One region of the Gordonia insulae genome, then DNA from elsewhere that is predicted to be linked to it. Evidence: predicted binding sites of a transcription regulator. Region 1 holds the regulator's gene; the other holds the start of a gene.

The links. The regulator LexA, encoded in region 1, represses DNA repair genes until DNA is damaged. The targets are predictions, from matches to a motif close to CGAACANNTGTTCG.
Region 2: D7316_RS10905 (alpha-ketoglutarate-dependent dioxygenase AlkB) is a predicted target of LexA. The motif match lies at 2,750-2,763, and genes of this name have one in related genera.

The regions. Positions count from the first base shown of each region.
Region 1 is NZ_CP033972.1:765,837-773,857, forward strand. Features, by position in the region: gene D7316_RS03620 (PTS fructose transporter subunit IIABC) at 1-669, opposite strand, end outside; gene D7316_RS03625 (1-phosphofructokinase family hexose kinase) at 754-1,755, opposite strand; partial or broken gene D7316_RS03630 (DeoR/GlpR family DNA-binding transcription regulator) at 1,752-2,521, opposite strand; partial or broken gene D7316_RS03635 (putative PEP-binding protein) at 2,688-4,357, shown strand; gene lexA (transcriptional repressor LexA) at 4,450-5,220, opposite strand; gene D7316_RS03645 (LysM peptidoglycan-binding domain-containing protein) at 5,409-6,038, shown strand; gene nrdR (transcriptional regulator NrdR) at 6,141-6,629, shown strand; gene hrpA (ATP-dependent RNA helicase HrpA) at 6,645-8,021, opposite strand, start outside.
Region 2 is NZ_CP033972.1:2,407,673-2,415,693, forward strand. Features, by position in the region: gene D7316_RS10895 (TetR family transcriptional regulator) at 1-331, opposite strand, end outside; gene D7316_RS10900 (MMPL family transporter) at 351-2,591, opposite strand; gene D7316_RS10905 (alpha-ketoglutarate-dependent dioxygenase AlkB) at 2,786-3,412, shown strand; gene D7316_RS10910 (hypothetical protein) at 3,516-4,040, shown strand; gene D7316_RS10915 (oxidoreductase) at 4,062-4,937, opposite strand; gene D7316_RS10920 (adenylate/guanylate cyclase domain-containing protein) at 4,999-6,654, opposite strand; gene D7316_RS10925 (YceI family protein) at 6,875-7,423, opposite strand; gene D7316_RS10930 (NUDIX hydrolase) at 7,554-8,021, opposite strand, start outside.

The sequences.
Region 1 (8,021 bases):
GAAGTCGACGTCGGCACGCTCGGCCGCGTAGGTGAGGGCGTCCGCCGCCATGTAGGTGTGCGCGATTCCCGTGGGGCACGCGGTGATCGCGACGATCGACGGGCGCTTCGCGGATGCGGTGTCGGCCGATGCGGCGGCCGCGGCACCTGCGGCACCGGTGGCTGTGGCGGCGGCACCGGCACCCGGGGACGCGGAGCCGGCGGGCGGGGCCGGCGGCGGGTTGATCGCCTCGTCGACGAGTTGCACCACACGCTCGTCACTGTCGGCCTCGCGCAGGGAGGCGACGAAGTCGGGGCGCACGAGGGAGCGGGCGAGCGAACTCAGCAGCTTCATGTGCTCGGTCGCGCCGCCGGACGGTGCGGCGATGAGGAACACGAGGTCCGCGGGGCCGTCGGGGGCGCCGAAATCGACCTTGTTCGACAACCGGGCCATCGCGAGGCCGGCGTCGGTGACGGATTCGGCGCGGGCATGGGGGATGGCGATTCCGCCCGGCAACCCGGTGGCCGACTTGGCCTCGCGATCGAGAGCGCCGCGGGTGAGGTCGGCGGCGTCGGTCGTCCGGCCGGCGGCGGCGAGCGCCTCGGCGAGATAACCGATCACGGCGGCGGGGTCGTCGCCCGCGTCCACGTCGAGACGCACTGTCTGCGTCGTGATGATCTGTTCTGACATCGGATTTCCTTCTACTTCAGGGTGTGCTGTCGTCGTTGGCAGGTCGTGCCGACCGGATGGCGATCGTGTTCGTGGTGGTGGGAGTCATCCGACCTGGGCGGCTCCCGAGAGGTCGGTGATCGATACGCCCGCGAGGTCGAGCAGGTCGGGCCGTGGCGGCTGGGTACCGGCGAGTGCGGTGGCGGCCGAACCATAGGCGACGGCGGTGCGGAGCCGGTCCGGCGCGGCGTCGCCGCGACTCTCGGCGATGAGGTAACCGGCGAGTGCGGAGTCGCCGGCACCGACGGTGCTGCGCGGAACGATCGGTGGCGGTGTGGCGAACCATGTGCCCGAGTCGGTGATGAGCATCGCGCCTGCGGCGCCCAGTGTGGCGAGGATGGCCGCGCCGGTCCGGTCGACCAGGGTGCGTGCGGCGTCGATCAGCGGCGCGTAGTCGCCGTGTGCCGTCGCGCCCACCAGCCGGGCCGGATCGACACCGGTCGCCTCGGCGAGCTCCTCGTCATTGGGCTTGAGCAGGTCGACCCGCCCCTGCACGGTTGCCGCGAGTGGCGCCCCGGACGTATCCACCGCCACGAGGCAGTTCGCTTCCGCGAGAGCATCGATGACGGTGCGGTACCAGTCGTCCGGGAGTCCGGGCGGGAGCGAACCGCACAGCGCGACCCATCGGGCGCCGCGGGCGTTCTCGACGACGAGCTCGGCGAGTCGGTCGGCCTGCGCGGCGACGAGGGCGAAGCCCGGTGCGTTGATCTTGGTCGTCGTCCCGTCGGGGTCGGCCACCGTGATGTTGGAGCGGACCTCGCCCTCGATGGGCAGCGTCAGGTAGGGGAGTGCCACGTCGTCGAGCGCGGTGAGCAGGGGATCGCCGGTGCGGGCGGGCAGGACTGCCCGGGTCGACAGACCGGCCTCGGCGACCACGCGGGCGACGTTGACGCCCTTGCCGCCGGGCTCGGCCCGGACCGAGGTGGCACGCTGCACACCGCCGTGGTGCAGCGGCGCGGACAGCTCGAGGGTTCGATCGAGGCTGGGGTTGGCGGTCACGGTCAGGATCGTGACGGCGGACTGCGTCATGGGGCTTCTCTCGGTCATGCGATCACCATCTCGATGCCGCGGGCGGACAGGGCGGCGGATGTGACCGCGTCGATGCCGGCGTCGGTGACCAGCACGTCGATGTCGGCCAGATCCGCGAAGGAGGAGAGGTCCTCGCGATCGACCTTGGACGAATCCGCCAGCACGACAACGCGGTTGGCGACCCTGACGATGGCCGCCTTGATGGCCGCCTCCTCGGGGTCGGGGTGGACAGGCCGTGTGCCTCACTGATCCCGTTGGTGCCCACGAAGGCCGTGGAGATGCGCATCCGCTCCAGCGCGGCCACCGTCTCGGCGCCGACGGTGGCCTGGGTCAGGCCGCGCACCCGCCCGCCGAGGACGTGCAGGTCCGACGACCCGTGGCCGGCCAGGACCGCGGCGATCGGGATGCTGTGGGTGATCAGGGTGAGCTTGCGGTCGCGCGGCAGCGCGCCGGCGGCCTGGAAGGTGGTGGTCCCGGCGTCGAAGAAGACCGACCCACCGTCGGGCGGCAGGAAGCGGGTCGCGGCCCGGCCGATCGCGACCTTCTGCTCGGTGCGCGTCATCTGGCGCACGTCGATGCCCTGTTCGCCGACGACCGGTGTGGCGCCCGGGCGGACCGCGCCGCCGTGCACCCGCTGCAGATGGCCGGCACGTTCGAGGACCGCGAGGTCGCGGCGCACGGTTTCGCTGGTGACCTCGAACAGCGTCGCCAACGCGGCGACCGAGGCGCGACCGTTGGCACGCACCTGGTCGGCGATCGCCTGCTGACGTTCTTCCGCGTACACGATGTCCTCGTCTGTTGGAATGTGTGGACTTTGATGTTGCTATATCTGTGTTTACGCCTGTTTGTGTTGACAAGTCAAGGATTTCTTGTAACTTGAATCACAGAAGTGGCCGAACACCTTCGCAATCCACATTTGGCCGCCCGGTCGACGTACAGATAGGACTTCGGTGGAGCAGACACACGTACTGAACGGAACGCCGGTCGTCGGGGAAAGGCCTACGGGCCGACGGTCTGGCCGGGTGAGCGTCCCGTCTACGACCCCGACACAGCACCGCCGCTGCCCGCGGACGAGCGTGAGGCCGAGACCAAGCGTTTCGCCGACGCCGCCTCCGCGGTCGCCGGCCGACTCCGTGACCGTGCCTCACACGCCTCGGGTGCGGCGGCCGAGGTGCTGTCGGCGACGGCCGGCCTCGCCGAGGATCGCGGCTGGGTGGGCGCCGCATCGGCACTGATCGCGAAGGGCACCGCGGCACCGGCCGCGGCCGTGGCCGCGACCGAACAGTTCGCCGCCATGTTCACCAAGCTGGGCGGGCTCATGGCCGAGCGCGTGACCGACCTGAACGACGTACGCGACCGGGTCGTCGCCGAGCTGTTGGGAGTGCCGGAACCGGGCGTGCCCGAACCCGACGTGCCGTCGGTCCTGCTGGCCGACGACCTCGCACCCGCCGACACCGCGGGACTGGATCCGACCCGGATCACCGCGCTCGTCACCCGACTCGGCGGCCCGACGAGTCATACCGCGATCATCGCCCGCCAGTTGGGGATTCCGTGCATCGTCGCGGTCACCGGCCTGGCATCGGTGCCGGCAGGCACCAGCGTCCTGGTCGACGGCACGGCGGGCACGATGGAGATCGAGCCCGACGCGGCGAGTGCCGAGTCCGACGTCGAGGAGAGTCGACGCAGTGCCGCCGCCATCGCCGACTGGTCCGGTCCGGGCCGGACCGCGGACGGACACGAGGTGGCCGTGCTGGCCAACGTGGCGGACGGGACGTCGGCGCGCACGGCGACCGGATACCCCGTCGAGGGAGTGGGGCTGTTCCGGACCGAACTGGCGTTCCTCGACCGCACGGACGCACCGACGGTGGAAGAGCAGACCACGCTCTACAGCGAGGTGATCGATGCGTTCCCCGGCCAGAAGGTGGTCATCCGCACGCTCGACGCCGGGTCGGACAAGCCGCTGAAGTTCGTCACCCAGCTCAACGAGGCCAATCCCGCACTCGGTGTGCGGGGCAACCGGATCGCCCTCGACCACCCCGAGATCCGGGCGACGCAGCTGGACGCGATCGCGGCCGCGGCGGCGAAGAGTACGGCCGAACCCTGGGTCATGGCGCCGATGATCGCATCGGCCGCGGAGGCCGCCGAGTTCGCCGGTGAGGTGCGCAGCCGCGGGCTGGTCGCGGGAGTGATGATCGAGGTACCGGCCGCGGCGATCCTCGCACCCGCGATCCTCGCCGAGGTCGATTTCGTCTCCATCGGCACCAACGACCTCACGCAGTACACGATGGCCGCCGATCGGATGTCGGCCGAACTCGCGACGCTGACCGATCCGTGGCAGCCCGCGGTCCTGGCGCTGATCGCGACGGTCGCGCGGGCCGGACGCGATCTCGACAAGCCGGTCGGCGTCTGCGGCGAGGCGGCGGCCGATCCGCTGCTCGCGTGCGTCCTGATCGGACTCGGCGTCACCTCGTTGTCGGCGGCTCCGGCAGCCGCGGCCGCGGTGGGCGCGCGCCTGGGTCTCGTCAGTACCGAGCAGTGCCGCGTCGCAGCGGAGGCCGCGCTCGCCACGGCCGATCCCGCCGCAGCGCGAGCCGCGGCCGCGGCGGCGCTCGCCGGCTGAGTCACCGGCGCACGGGCGAGCGAGCAACGGTTCGGCGGCCGGGAGTCCCGGCCGCCGACAGTGCTCGTCGCGGGGTGATCAGAGCGGGGTGATCAGATGCGACGCATCACCGTGACGACCTTGCCGAGCACGGCCGCGTCGTCCCCGGGTATGGGTTCGAACAGCTCGTTGTGCGGCATCAGCCAGACGTGACCGTCTTTGCGCTTGAACGTCTTCACCGTCGCCTCCCCGTCGATCATCGCCGCGACGATGTCGCCGTTGTCGGCGACGTTCTGCTGCCGGACGACAACCCAGTCGCCGTCGCAGATGGCGGCGTCGATCATCGATTCACCGACCACCCGAAGCAGGAACAGCGAGCCCTCGCCCACCAATTCGCGTGGCAGCGGGAACACATCCTCGACGGCCTCCTCGGCCAGGATCGGGCCGCCGGCCGCGATCCGACCGAGCACCGGGACGAAGGTCGGTGTCGGCAGCTGTGGGTCGTCGGCCTGAGCCGAGGTCCCGCCGGGTGGGTTGTGGTCGCCGTCCTGGATGTTCACCGCACGCGGACGGTTGTGATCGCGCTTCAACAGGCCCTTTCGCTCCAACGTGCGGAGCTGATGTGCGACCGATGAGGTGGACGTCAGGCCGACGGCATCGCCGATCTCCCGGATGCTCGGCGGGTAGCCGCGCTCACGCACCGATTGACGGATGAACTCGAGGACACCGCGCTGACGGGGGGTCAGGGTCGACTCCGCCACCTGTGGATCGACGACGACCGGGGCATCCGCGACCGGGTCCGACGTCGGGCCCGTCACACCATCGGGCTGGCTGTCATCGATCCCGCGGGGCGCTGGACGCCGCCCGCCGGCCTTGTCGCTCATCGGTGAGTCCTCTCTGTCGGTGTCTGCGCGTCGGCTGGTGGCTGTCGCGCTGTCTGGGGAGCCTCGCTCGCAAAGTGGCTGGTCGATGCGTTCCTGTAGCGCCGACAGTAACCGACCGTTCCGACTTGTTCAAACATTTGTTCGACGCGTGTCGAGACTTTGTCGGCGACACGTGCTACAAATCGAACATGCGTTCCATCGAACATGTGATCGACACCCGTCGATCGGGAACCGAGGAGGACACGATGAGCACGTCGACTCTCACCCGCACCCGTCCGGCGACCACCGGCGTCCCGATGCGTGACGCCGGCAGCCCGACACATCGGGCCCGCGGCCGCGCGGCCTCGCCCTTCGGCACCGGGCGGACCGGCCAGGTCGGCCGTCCGGTCACGGGTGTCAGCACCCGGCCACGGCGCGGCGCCCAGGTGGAGCGCACGCGACCCGCGGATCGCCGACCCGCGGGACGGGTCGCGGCGCCCGTCGTCGCGGGCACGCGCTGCGCAGCACCCGCGGTCGACCGACGCATCTATGTGCGCCGGCGCACCACGGCCCTCGCGGTCGTGCTCGGCGGGGCCCTGGCGGTGTTGGTGTGGGCGGTGGCGATCATCGGGTCGAACTACGCGGCCTCGGTCGCGCCCACCCCGGCGGGCACCGAGATCGTCCACGTCCGACAGGGTGACTCGCTGAGCTCCATCGCGGACCGGGTCGCGCCGGACGTGCCGCGCGCGGCGGTGATCCAGCAGATCGTCGAGCGCAACGACCTCCCGTCGTCGGGTCTCCGCGTGGGTCAGGCGCTGATCGCGCCCGCCTACCGCTGATCGTCGGACGGTATCCTCGTGACACAGGGTCCAGCCGGAAACCGGCACGGCGCAGCGAGCATCCGGTGCGCCGGCGTGTCCCGAGATGTGCGTGAGGACGACATGCGCTGCCCGTTTTGCAAGAACGAAGACACCAAGGTCATCGACTCGCGTGTCGCCGACGAAGGGCAGGCGATCCGACGACGCCGTTCGTGTGCGGAGTGCGGGCGCCGGTTCTCGACCGTGGAGAGCGCGGTCCTGTCGGTGGTCAAACGCAATGGGGTGACCGAACCGTTCAGCCGCGAGAAGGTGATGCGCGGTGTCCGCCGGGCCTGCCAGGGCCGGGCGGTCGCCGAGGACGCCCTGGCACAGTTGGCGCAACAGGTGGAGGACGCGGTCCGCGCGTCGGGTTCGGCCGAGATCCCCAGCAACGAGGTCGGTCTGGCGATCCTGCGGCCGCTCCGCGATCTCGACGAGGTCGCCTATCTCCGGTTCGCCTCGGTGTACCGCTCGTTCGAATCGTTGGAGGATTTCCAGCGGGAGATCGACGACCTACAGGGAAATCTGACGCACGAGAACACGGTCGACACCGCGGGTTCGGTCTCGGACTGAGCGGCCCGGGCGGCGTCAGCGGAAGTCGTCGAGGGCGCGGATGGCACGCTTCTCCGAGATCGGGTAGGCGGTACCGAGGCGCTGGGCGAAGAGCCCGACCCGCAGTTCCTCCACCAGCCAGTGGGCACGGTCGTTGAACGCGTCACGGCGACCTGCCGGCAATTGGTCGATGCGCCGATTCCAGTGCGCGATCACCCGATCGACGGCAGCGAGTCCGTCCCGATCGCGGGTCGTCGAACCGACCAGATCGGCCAAGCGGTTCTCGGCGGCCTGAAGGTAGCGGGGTATGTGCGTGAGGTGGATTCGCGGGGTCGCGGCGACGAACCCGTCGAACACCAGATTGTCCAGCTGCTCGGCGACGTCGTCCGCGGCAACCGAACCACTGACCTCGTCGATCTCCGACCGTAGGGGTGCGAGGTGCCGGAGCACGTCGGTCGCCATCCGGAAATACTCCGGGGCGGCGTCGATCACGGCCGGCCGCAGTGAGTCCCGCAGGCGGGCGAACTGATCGGGGGTGCGGATGGTGGTCAGGTCGCGGGTCGCCGCCAGGTCGCGAATGGCGCGCCGCGTGCAGTCCGCCACCAGCTCGTCGGGACGATGATACGGATTCTGGCTCAACGCAAGTCGGCCCTCGGGATCGAGAGTACCGGTGATCTTTCTGGACAGCGTGGGGATCGCCGACTCGAGCAGGACGACGACGGACTCCGCCAAACGGCGGTCGCGCTCGGCGGCATTCGCGAACTCGGCCGGCGCGACACCGGTCGCCCGGCCGGCATCGTCGCGTACCACCTCGAGTCCCGGGTGGCGGGTGATCGTCTGTCCGGCAACAGTGGTCGTGGTGGTGTCCTCGAGTTCGCCGATCCCGTCCGCGGTCCATGACGTGAAGCTCGCCCGGCGTCGCGGCGCGTCCTCGTCGTGATCGGCGAACCGCTTCTTCAGGTCGGCGAGCGACTTGCTGCCGGCGATCGTGGCTCCCGTGCGATCGATCACCGCGAAGTTCATCGTCAGGTGCCCGGGGATGCGGTCGGGTGCGAAATCAGCGGGGGACACCGTCATCGACGTGATCGTGGAGAGTTCCCGGGCGAGACCGGTCACCAGCGGCTCGGCGCGGGGCGTCAGGCGGGACAGCGCGAGATCGGCGAAGCGCTGGGCCGGAGCCATGGACTTGCGCAGTGCCTTCGGCAGGGACTTGACGAGTTCGGTGGCGAGTTCGGAGCGTAGTCCCGGAACGGTCCAGTCGAACCCGGCGGATCGCACATGATCGAGGAGCGGCAGCGGGATCACCACGGTCACCCCGTCATCGGGCGCGCCCGGCTCGAATCGATAGCGGAGTTCCAGCCGCGTCTCGCCCTGTTGCCAGGCACCGGGGAAATCCGTGTCGGCGACCGCGAC
Region 2 (8,021 bases), 1.6 Mb from region 1:
CCCCGACCCGGAACAGGTCGGTGACCAGTCGGCGTAACAGGTCGAAATGCCCGAGTCCCGGCGGAATCGCGGCCAATGCCTCCTCCCGCGCTTGTTCGAGATCGTCGGCGAGGACCACCTGTTCCTTCGACGCGAAGTACCGGAAGAACGTCGTGTGCGAGACCTCGGCCTCGCGTGCGATCTGTTCGACGGTCGTCTGCGCATACCCCTGCTCGGCGAACAAGCGCATCGCCGCGTCACGGATCGCCTTGCGGGTACGCATCTTGTTCTTCTCCCGCAGACCGATCCGACGCCCCGGGCCTGCGCCCGGGGTCGTCGTCGGTGTGGCCATGCTCGCCGTCCTCCTCGATTCAGCTCGTCGAACCCACGGGCTCCCGCGGTGTCGACTCGTGGTCGGAGGCCGGCAGCCCGCGGTCGCGGACGGCGCCACCCTCGATGTCGAAGTTCACCACGACCCGATCCAACCACTTCGGCAGACCCCACGCGCGATCTCCGAGCAAGGCGATAATCGCCGGAACCACCAGCATGCGGATGATGAAGGCGTCGAACAGGATCGCGACCGCGAGGGAGAACCCGAGCATCTTGGCTGTCGTGTCCGGCGACAGCATGAACGCGGCGAACACGCTGATCATGATGATCGCCGCCGACGTCACCACCCGGGCGCCGTGCCGGTACCCGGCGACGATGGCGTCCTTCGCCGACATGCCGTGGATGTATTCCTCGCGCATTCGTGTCACCAGGAACACCTGGTAGTCCATCGCGAGCCCGAACACCACGCCGATCAGGAAGATCGGCAGGAACGACAGGATCGGCTTGGGGTTGTCGATGAGGCCGAACGTCCCTTCCTGGAAGATCGCGACGGTCACGCCGAACGTCGCCAGGACCGAGAAGATGAACCCGACCGTGCCGATCAACGGCACCCAGATGGACCGGAAGACCCCGATCATGATCAGGAACGCCAGCCCGACGACGACCACGAGGTACGGGATCAGCGCCTTGTCCAGCTTGGCCGAGAGATCCGACATGATCGCGGTCTGCCCGCCGACGTGGAGCTGGGCCCCAGCGGCCTCCGCCGTGGAGGTGTAGGCGCGGATCTCCTCCATCAGGTCATGCGTGGCCCCATCGGATGGTGCACTCGTGGGTGTCACCGAGATCAAGGCGGTGTCCGCCCCGACATTCGGTCGCGCCTGTCCGTTGCCGATCCACGTCAGTGTGGTGGTGTTCGCGACGTCATCGAGGGTCTTGATGTGCGCGACGGTCCGCTCCGCGACGCCGCTGATGTCACCACCGTCGTCGTCGTGCAGCACCACGAGCAACGGACCGTTGATGCCCTCACCGAAGCCGCGTTGCAGCAGCGATTGCGCAGGTGCCTCGTCGTCGCTGGTCAGCGACATCCCGAGTTCCAGCTTCGTCATCGGGATGGCGGCCATGACCAGAACGGCCAGTCCGGCGATGATGAACGGCAACGGCCGCTTGACGACCGTCCGACCGACCTTGACGCCCAGGGTGTCCGCGGTGTCCGACTCCTCGGCGTGTTTGATCCACGGAATCCGCGGCAGGAAGGCGAAACGTCCGACCGCGCCGAGCAACGCCGGAATGAGGGTCAGCGCGGCGAGGACGGCGACGGCGACGGCCACCGCCGCACCCATGCCCATCTGGGTGATGAGCGGGATGCCGATCACCATCAGGGCCGCCACGGCGATGATGACCGTCAGACCGGCGAACACGACCGCCGAACCAGCCGTTCCCACGGCACGTCCGATCGCATCCGCCGGACTACCACCCCGCCGTCGTTCGGTCCGGAAGCGCGAGACGATGAACAACGCGTAGTCGATCGAGACCGCGATGCCGAGCATGGTCACGATGCCGGTGGCCGTCTCGTTGATGCTGAGGAACTCCGCCGAGAGCGTGAGCAACATGATCGTGAGCATCACGCCGACCAGTCCGGTGACGAGCGGGATGAAGGCGGCCACGATCGCACCGAACGCGACGATCATCACCACGAACGCCACGGCGAAACCGATCAGCTCGGCCGTGCCGCCGGCCTCCATCACCTGCATCAGCGAACCGGTGGCCTCCACCTGGAGTCCGCCGGCGCGGTGATCGGCGAGCAACTCCGTCAGTTCCTCTTTCTGGTCGACGGTGAGGTCCATGATCTCGACGTTCTGGCGGATCTGGATCAGACCGACCTTCCCGTCGTCGCCGACCACCGAGGACGCGAGCGCCGGCTGCGCCCGAGCAACCGTCAGCGGGTTGACCACGGTTGCCGCGTCGGTCAGTTCGGGAAGTTTCTGCAGGTCGGAGACGAGTGCGTCGATCTGCGCCGAGTGCGCGGCCAGCCCGTCGTCGGCGGCCACCAGCACACTGGTCGACGCCTGCGACTGCTGCTTCATCACATCGGGGAAATACTCCTCGACCTGCGACGTCGCGGTTCCGGAATCGGTCCCGGGCAGACTGAAGTCCTTCGCGAACTTGGGGCTCAACGCGCCGACCAGGCCCGAAACCGTGAGAGCGGCCAGCAACCAGACCGCGATCACCCACCACTTGTGCCGGAAGGAGAACCTCCCGACCCGAAACAAGAACGACGCCATGGTCTTCCCTTCGAATCCGACGTGCGACGACGCGGTTCATCACAAAGTGTTAGTGACTACCACTTGTTACTGGATAACAAAACATTCCGGCCTTCGCCACCACGAGGTGCGGTTTTGTGGCCGACCACTCCCCCGTCCGACCGAGCGACGTGGATCATCGAACACACGTTCGCATCGTCCGGTAGGCTGGGCCGATGACCGCGGGCATACAGGGGTCGCTCTTCGATCAGCAGGAAGACGAGACCCGCATCAGGTCTCTCGACGCGATCACACGCCGACCGCTCGCCGATGGCGCATGGGTCGATCTGCGGCCGGGGTGGATCTCCGGATCAGACCTGCTGTTCGATCGCCTTCGCGCGCAAGCCGCCTGGCGGGCCGAACGCCGCCGCATGTACGACCGTGTCGTCGATGTTCCGCGGCTCGTCGCGACCTATCTGGACGCCGGCACCTTCCCGGATCCGCTCCTGGTGCAGGCACGCGATGCCCTGACGCGCCACTACCGGCCGGAGCTGCCCGAGGGCTTCGCCACGGCGGGCCTCTGTCTCTACCGCGACGGCGCCGACAGCGTGGCGTGGCACGGCGACCGGATCGGCCGTGGTTCCGCCGAGGACACCATGGTCGCGATCCTGTCGCTGGGTTCGCCGCGCCCCCTCGCGTTGCGCCCGCGCGGCGGCGGCGCTGCGCTGAAGTTCGTCGTCGGCCCCGGCGATCTGCTGGTGATGGGCGGCAGTTGCCAGCGGACATGGGAGCATTCGGTCCCCAAGACCGTCGGCGTCGGCCCTCGGATCAGCGTCCAGTTCCGGCCGCCCGGGGTCTGGTAGACCGTTCCCGGCACTCCGGACATCGACACAACCCACGATCCCGGCGTCGTCGCGGTGATGGTTGAATCGGGGAGTTGCCCCGGGGTCGAGCCGAAAGAGAACCATGATCCGAAAGTCCGCCGCCGCCACCATGCTGACCGCTGCCGCGATCGCCGCCGCCGCCGCACCTGCGGCCGCAGGTCCGCTCGACAGCCTGTTCGGGAGTTCCGGATCGGGGAGTTCGGATCTCCTCGACACGGGTAGCGCGGCGCTCGGATCGTCGGGAAACAAGCCGCAGCACTTCGGGAAACTGGGACGACCCGACGCACCCAACGGTGTGAAGTCCATCAACGTCTGGGTGTATGCACCCAAGGCGCAACCCATCTCCCCCGGTGTCTACCCAAGGAACTCACAGCTCGGGGTGCGGTGGAACTCGACCATCGACTCCGGTCCGGTGATCGACGGCAATGAGTGCGCAATGCAGATCGCGTTGTCGGGACCCAAGATCCCGGCCAAGGCCAAGCTGACCAAAACCGCCGACTGCACCGCCGTGAAGTCCTTCTCGCTGCGGGCGCCCGGCTCCTACGCGATCACCGTCACCGACGGGATCTCCGGTGCGTCGAACTCCATCAAGTTCGACGTCCAGTAGGTTCCGGGCTTCGGGCCGACGTCACACCCCGAACGTGATGTCGGTCAGCTTCTCCGACGCTGTCCACAGTCCGTCGCGGAACACCTTGTCGTCGGCGCGCTTGTTGTAGCCGGAGATCCCCGGGGCTCCGTGAGCGCCGAACATCTGGGTCGGACCGTAGAAGGTGCCGTTGGTCGCGTCGGGCGAGGTCGCCGCGTACAGCGTCGGCAGGGCGCCGGCGGCGGCCGACTGCGCGAACACCTTGTTCGCGACGTTCATGAACACGTCCTCGACCGTGCCGGACTTGCCCTGCAGTTCGGTCGCGGCATAGCCGGGATGGGCGATGAGCGACGACGTCGCCGAACTACTGGCGGCCAGCCGCTCGGCGAGTTCTTTGCCGAACATCAGATTGGCCATCTTGGAGTCACCATAGGCGCGCCAGCGGCGATAGCGCCGCTTCTCCCAATTCAGGTCGCCGAGGTCGATCCGGCCGAACTGATGCATCGACGACGACAACGTCACGACGCGATCGGTGATCTTCGGCAACACCAACGCGGTCAGTGCGAAGTGTCCCAAATGGTTTGTGCCCATTTGCATGTCGAATCCCTGCGTCGTGCGGCGCAGCGGGATGGCCATCACACCGGCGTTGTTGATGAGCACGTCGGCGCCGGTGAGGTCGTCGGCGAAGGCACGCACCGAGTCGAGGTCGGCGAGGTCCAACCGCGCGATCGTCGCGGACGATCCGATCTCCCGCGCCACCACCTCGGCCTTTTCCGTGTTCCGGCACGCGAGGACGACGTTCGCGCCGGCGGCCGCGAGCGCTTTCGCGGTCTCCGCGCCCAGACCGCTGTTGGCGCCCGTGATGACCACCGTTCGGCCCGATTGATCCGGGATGTCTGCTACCGACCACTCACCCATGCGCTCGCGCCCCCTGTTCATCGAATGATGTGACCCACGCTATTGACGGCACCCGGGGCCGTCAACGGCGGACCCGCATGAGTGGCAGCCGCAGCAGCCCGATCAGTCCCACCCGTCGGGCCGGCCGCAGCAGTCCCGAGATCACCCCGGCGACCGTCGGCGCCGACGGCTCGGCAACCATCGAATCGGGCACGAACACCTCGGTCGGTCGAGGTCGGCCGCGGAGCGTCCGCGTGCCCACCGAACGCCAGTGATCGGCTTCGTCACCCGCCGCGGCGATCGCGGCGTCACCCGCGAGGACCGGCACCGTCGCATGCTTGGCGAGCTCGGAGAGGCGAGCGCACTCGTTCACCGGGTCACCGATCACGGTGTACTCGTAGCGTTGCTCGGCTCCGACGTTGCCGGCGAACGACATGCCATAGGAGACCCCGATCCCCCACCGCACCGGTAGTTCCTCGAGCCGAGTCGCCAGATCGCGGGCGGCACGCAGCGCGGCGCCGGACGGGTCGTCGATGGCGACCGGCACCCCGAACACCGCCAGTGCCGCATCGCCCTCGAACTTGTTGACGAAGCCGGAGTGGGTGTCCACGACGTCGGCGACGATGGTGAAGAAGCTGTTCAGCAACTTCACGGTGGTCTGCGGATCCTGTTGGGCGGCAATCGACGTCGATCCGACGATGTCGACGAACAACACCCCGGCGAGGGCATTGGTGCCGTGCATCCCGACCCCTCGTTCCAAGGCCAGCTCCGCGACCGTGTCGCCGACGTGGCGGGCGAACAGTTCACGCATGCGTTCGCGCTCGTCGAGCCCGGCGACCATCTCGTTGAATCCGTGTTGCAGGACACCGAGTTCCGATGAGTCGTACACCGCGACCTGGGCCGTGAGGTCTCCGCCGTCGACGCGCTCGACCGCGCGCCGAAGATCGAGCAGCGGATCGGCGATCGCCCGGCCGACCAGCACCACGACGCGTGCGCCCGCGGCCAGTCCCACGAGCGCGAGGACCGCGGATGCCCAGTCGACGGGCCCTATCGCCGGCGGCAACATACCCGCCCATCGGCCCCCGTTGAGGATGAGCAGGCCGACCATCGGTACCGCCGAACTCACTGCCCACACCGCGAACATCCGCGAGCGCACACCGTGCACCACATGCTGAGCCGGATTGTCTTTGAGGGCGACCACCGCCAGCGGGCGGGCCGCGCGTTCGGCGAAGACATACGTGATGCAGGAACTGGAGAAGCCCGCCATCATGAACGCCACCGCCACCCCGACCACGGTCTGCGCGGTGAGTTCACTCGCGGCAACGACATACGCCAGGACGGCGACGGTCCATGCGACGAGGGTGGTGGATACCTGGAGTCCGGGGATGCGCTGCACCGCCCGCCGGCGGGCATGGTCGGCGGGACGCCCGCTGACGAACCAGCGCAGCTGCGGCTTGAACACCGCGAGGCCCAGGATCACGTTGATCAGCAGGCCGGTGATGATTGCGATGACCACGGCGGGAAAGTTGGGTGCACCGATCGTGGTGTCGAAGTTGAGCTGCCCGCCGTTGAAGGCGAGTTGCACCAGCAGAAATGTCTCGACGCCGACAAGGCAGTTCGCCGAACCGATGGTGACCGCCGCCGCGCCCGTGGCCCAGCGGGCCATCCGGGCGCGTTCGGCGATGGTGAGATCGGTCCAGCTGCGGTGTTGCGGCGCGCGCAGGTGACCCCAGAACATCGACGGCAGTACAAGCCCGCCCCACGACCCGACGGCGTCGGCCCGGGGGCCGCGTGGTCGCACCATACGGCCACCTCCCTGCCCAGCGGCTACCCGTCAGCCTACCCAACCCGCCGATGATGCAGGTCACACAAGAACGGGAGCCGATGCCGCGCACGTGTGGCGCGGCACCGACTCCCGTCGGAGAGGTCGAACGCGGAGCTCGGCTCCGGGCTCGGGATCAGGCAGGCTGGCCGGCCTCGATCTCGAGGGTGATGGTGACCTTGTCACCGACGACGACGCCGCCGCCCTCGAGCGGCATGTCGATGTCGATGCCGAAGTCCTTGCGGTTGAGAACGGTCTTGGCCTCGAAGCCGGCGACCGGTCCGTGGCCCATGCCCGGGTTCACACCGTTGAACTCGAGGTCGAGCTCGACGGCCTTGGTGACGCCCTTGAGGGTGAAGTCGCCGGTGAGGACGTAGTCGTCGCCCTTGGGCGCGACACCGGTGGAGACGAAGGTGGCCTTCGGGAACTTCTCGGCGTCGAAGAAGTCGGCGGACTTGATGTGGCCGTCACGCTGCTCGTTGCCGGTGGTGATCGAGGTGACGTCGATCTCGGCCTGGACGGCGGGGGTGCCGTCCTCGGCGATGGTGATGGTGCCGGTGAAGGACTCGAAGTTGCCGCGCACCTTGCTGACCATGAGGTGCTTGACGGAGAACGCGACGGCGGAGTGGGCCGGGTCGATGGTCCAGGTGCCGGCGGCGATGGGGGCGGTTACGGCTGTGGTCATGGTGACATTCCTTCGGAGTGGTCTCGTGGTGTGCTTCGATTGGTCCTCGTGGGCCTGTGCGGCCCAACACCAGTGCAAACGGACCGTGGTCCGATTCCATTCCCGATCTCGGAAGTTTTTTTCGGAGTCCTCAGCGCCAGGCGAAAACCGGCTGCTCGTAGCCGTCGACGCGGGTGTGCCGATCGCGCAGGACCACCTCGGCGAACTGATAGATGACCGCAGCGGTCGGTGCATGGACCAGCGCGCCGACGATCGGCAACTGGATCACCGGCCGCTCGGACTCGGGGATCGTCAGGAATCGCGGTTGCACCATCAGCTCGTCGAAGGTGACGAAGAACAGCTGGGCCACCTCGTCGGGGTTGGGGTCCGGGGTGTGGGTCTCATCCGTCCAACACACGACGGGCGTGATGACGAAGCCCGACCGGGTCGCATAGTCATCGAGCATGCCCAGCACGCTGTCGGCGGGCAGCTCGATGCCGATCTCCTCGTGGAGCTCGCGCAGCGCGGCGGTCGGCTCGTCCTCACCTGGATCGAGCCGCCCTCCCGGAAGCGCGTACTGCGCGGCGTGCCGCCGCATCGTCGCCGGCCGCTTGGTCAG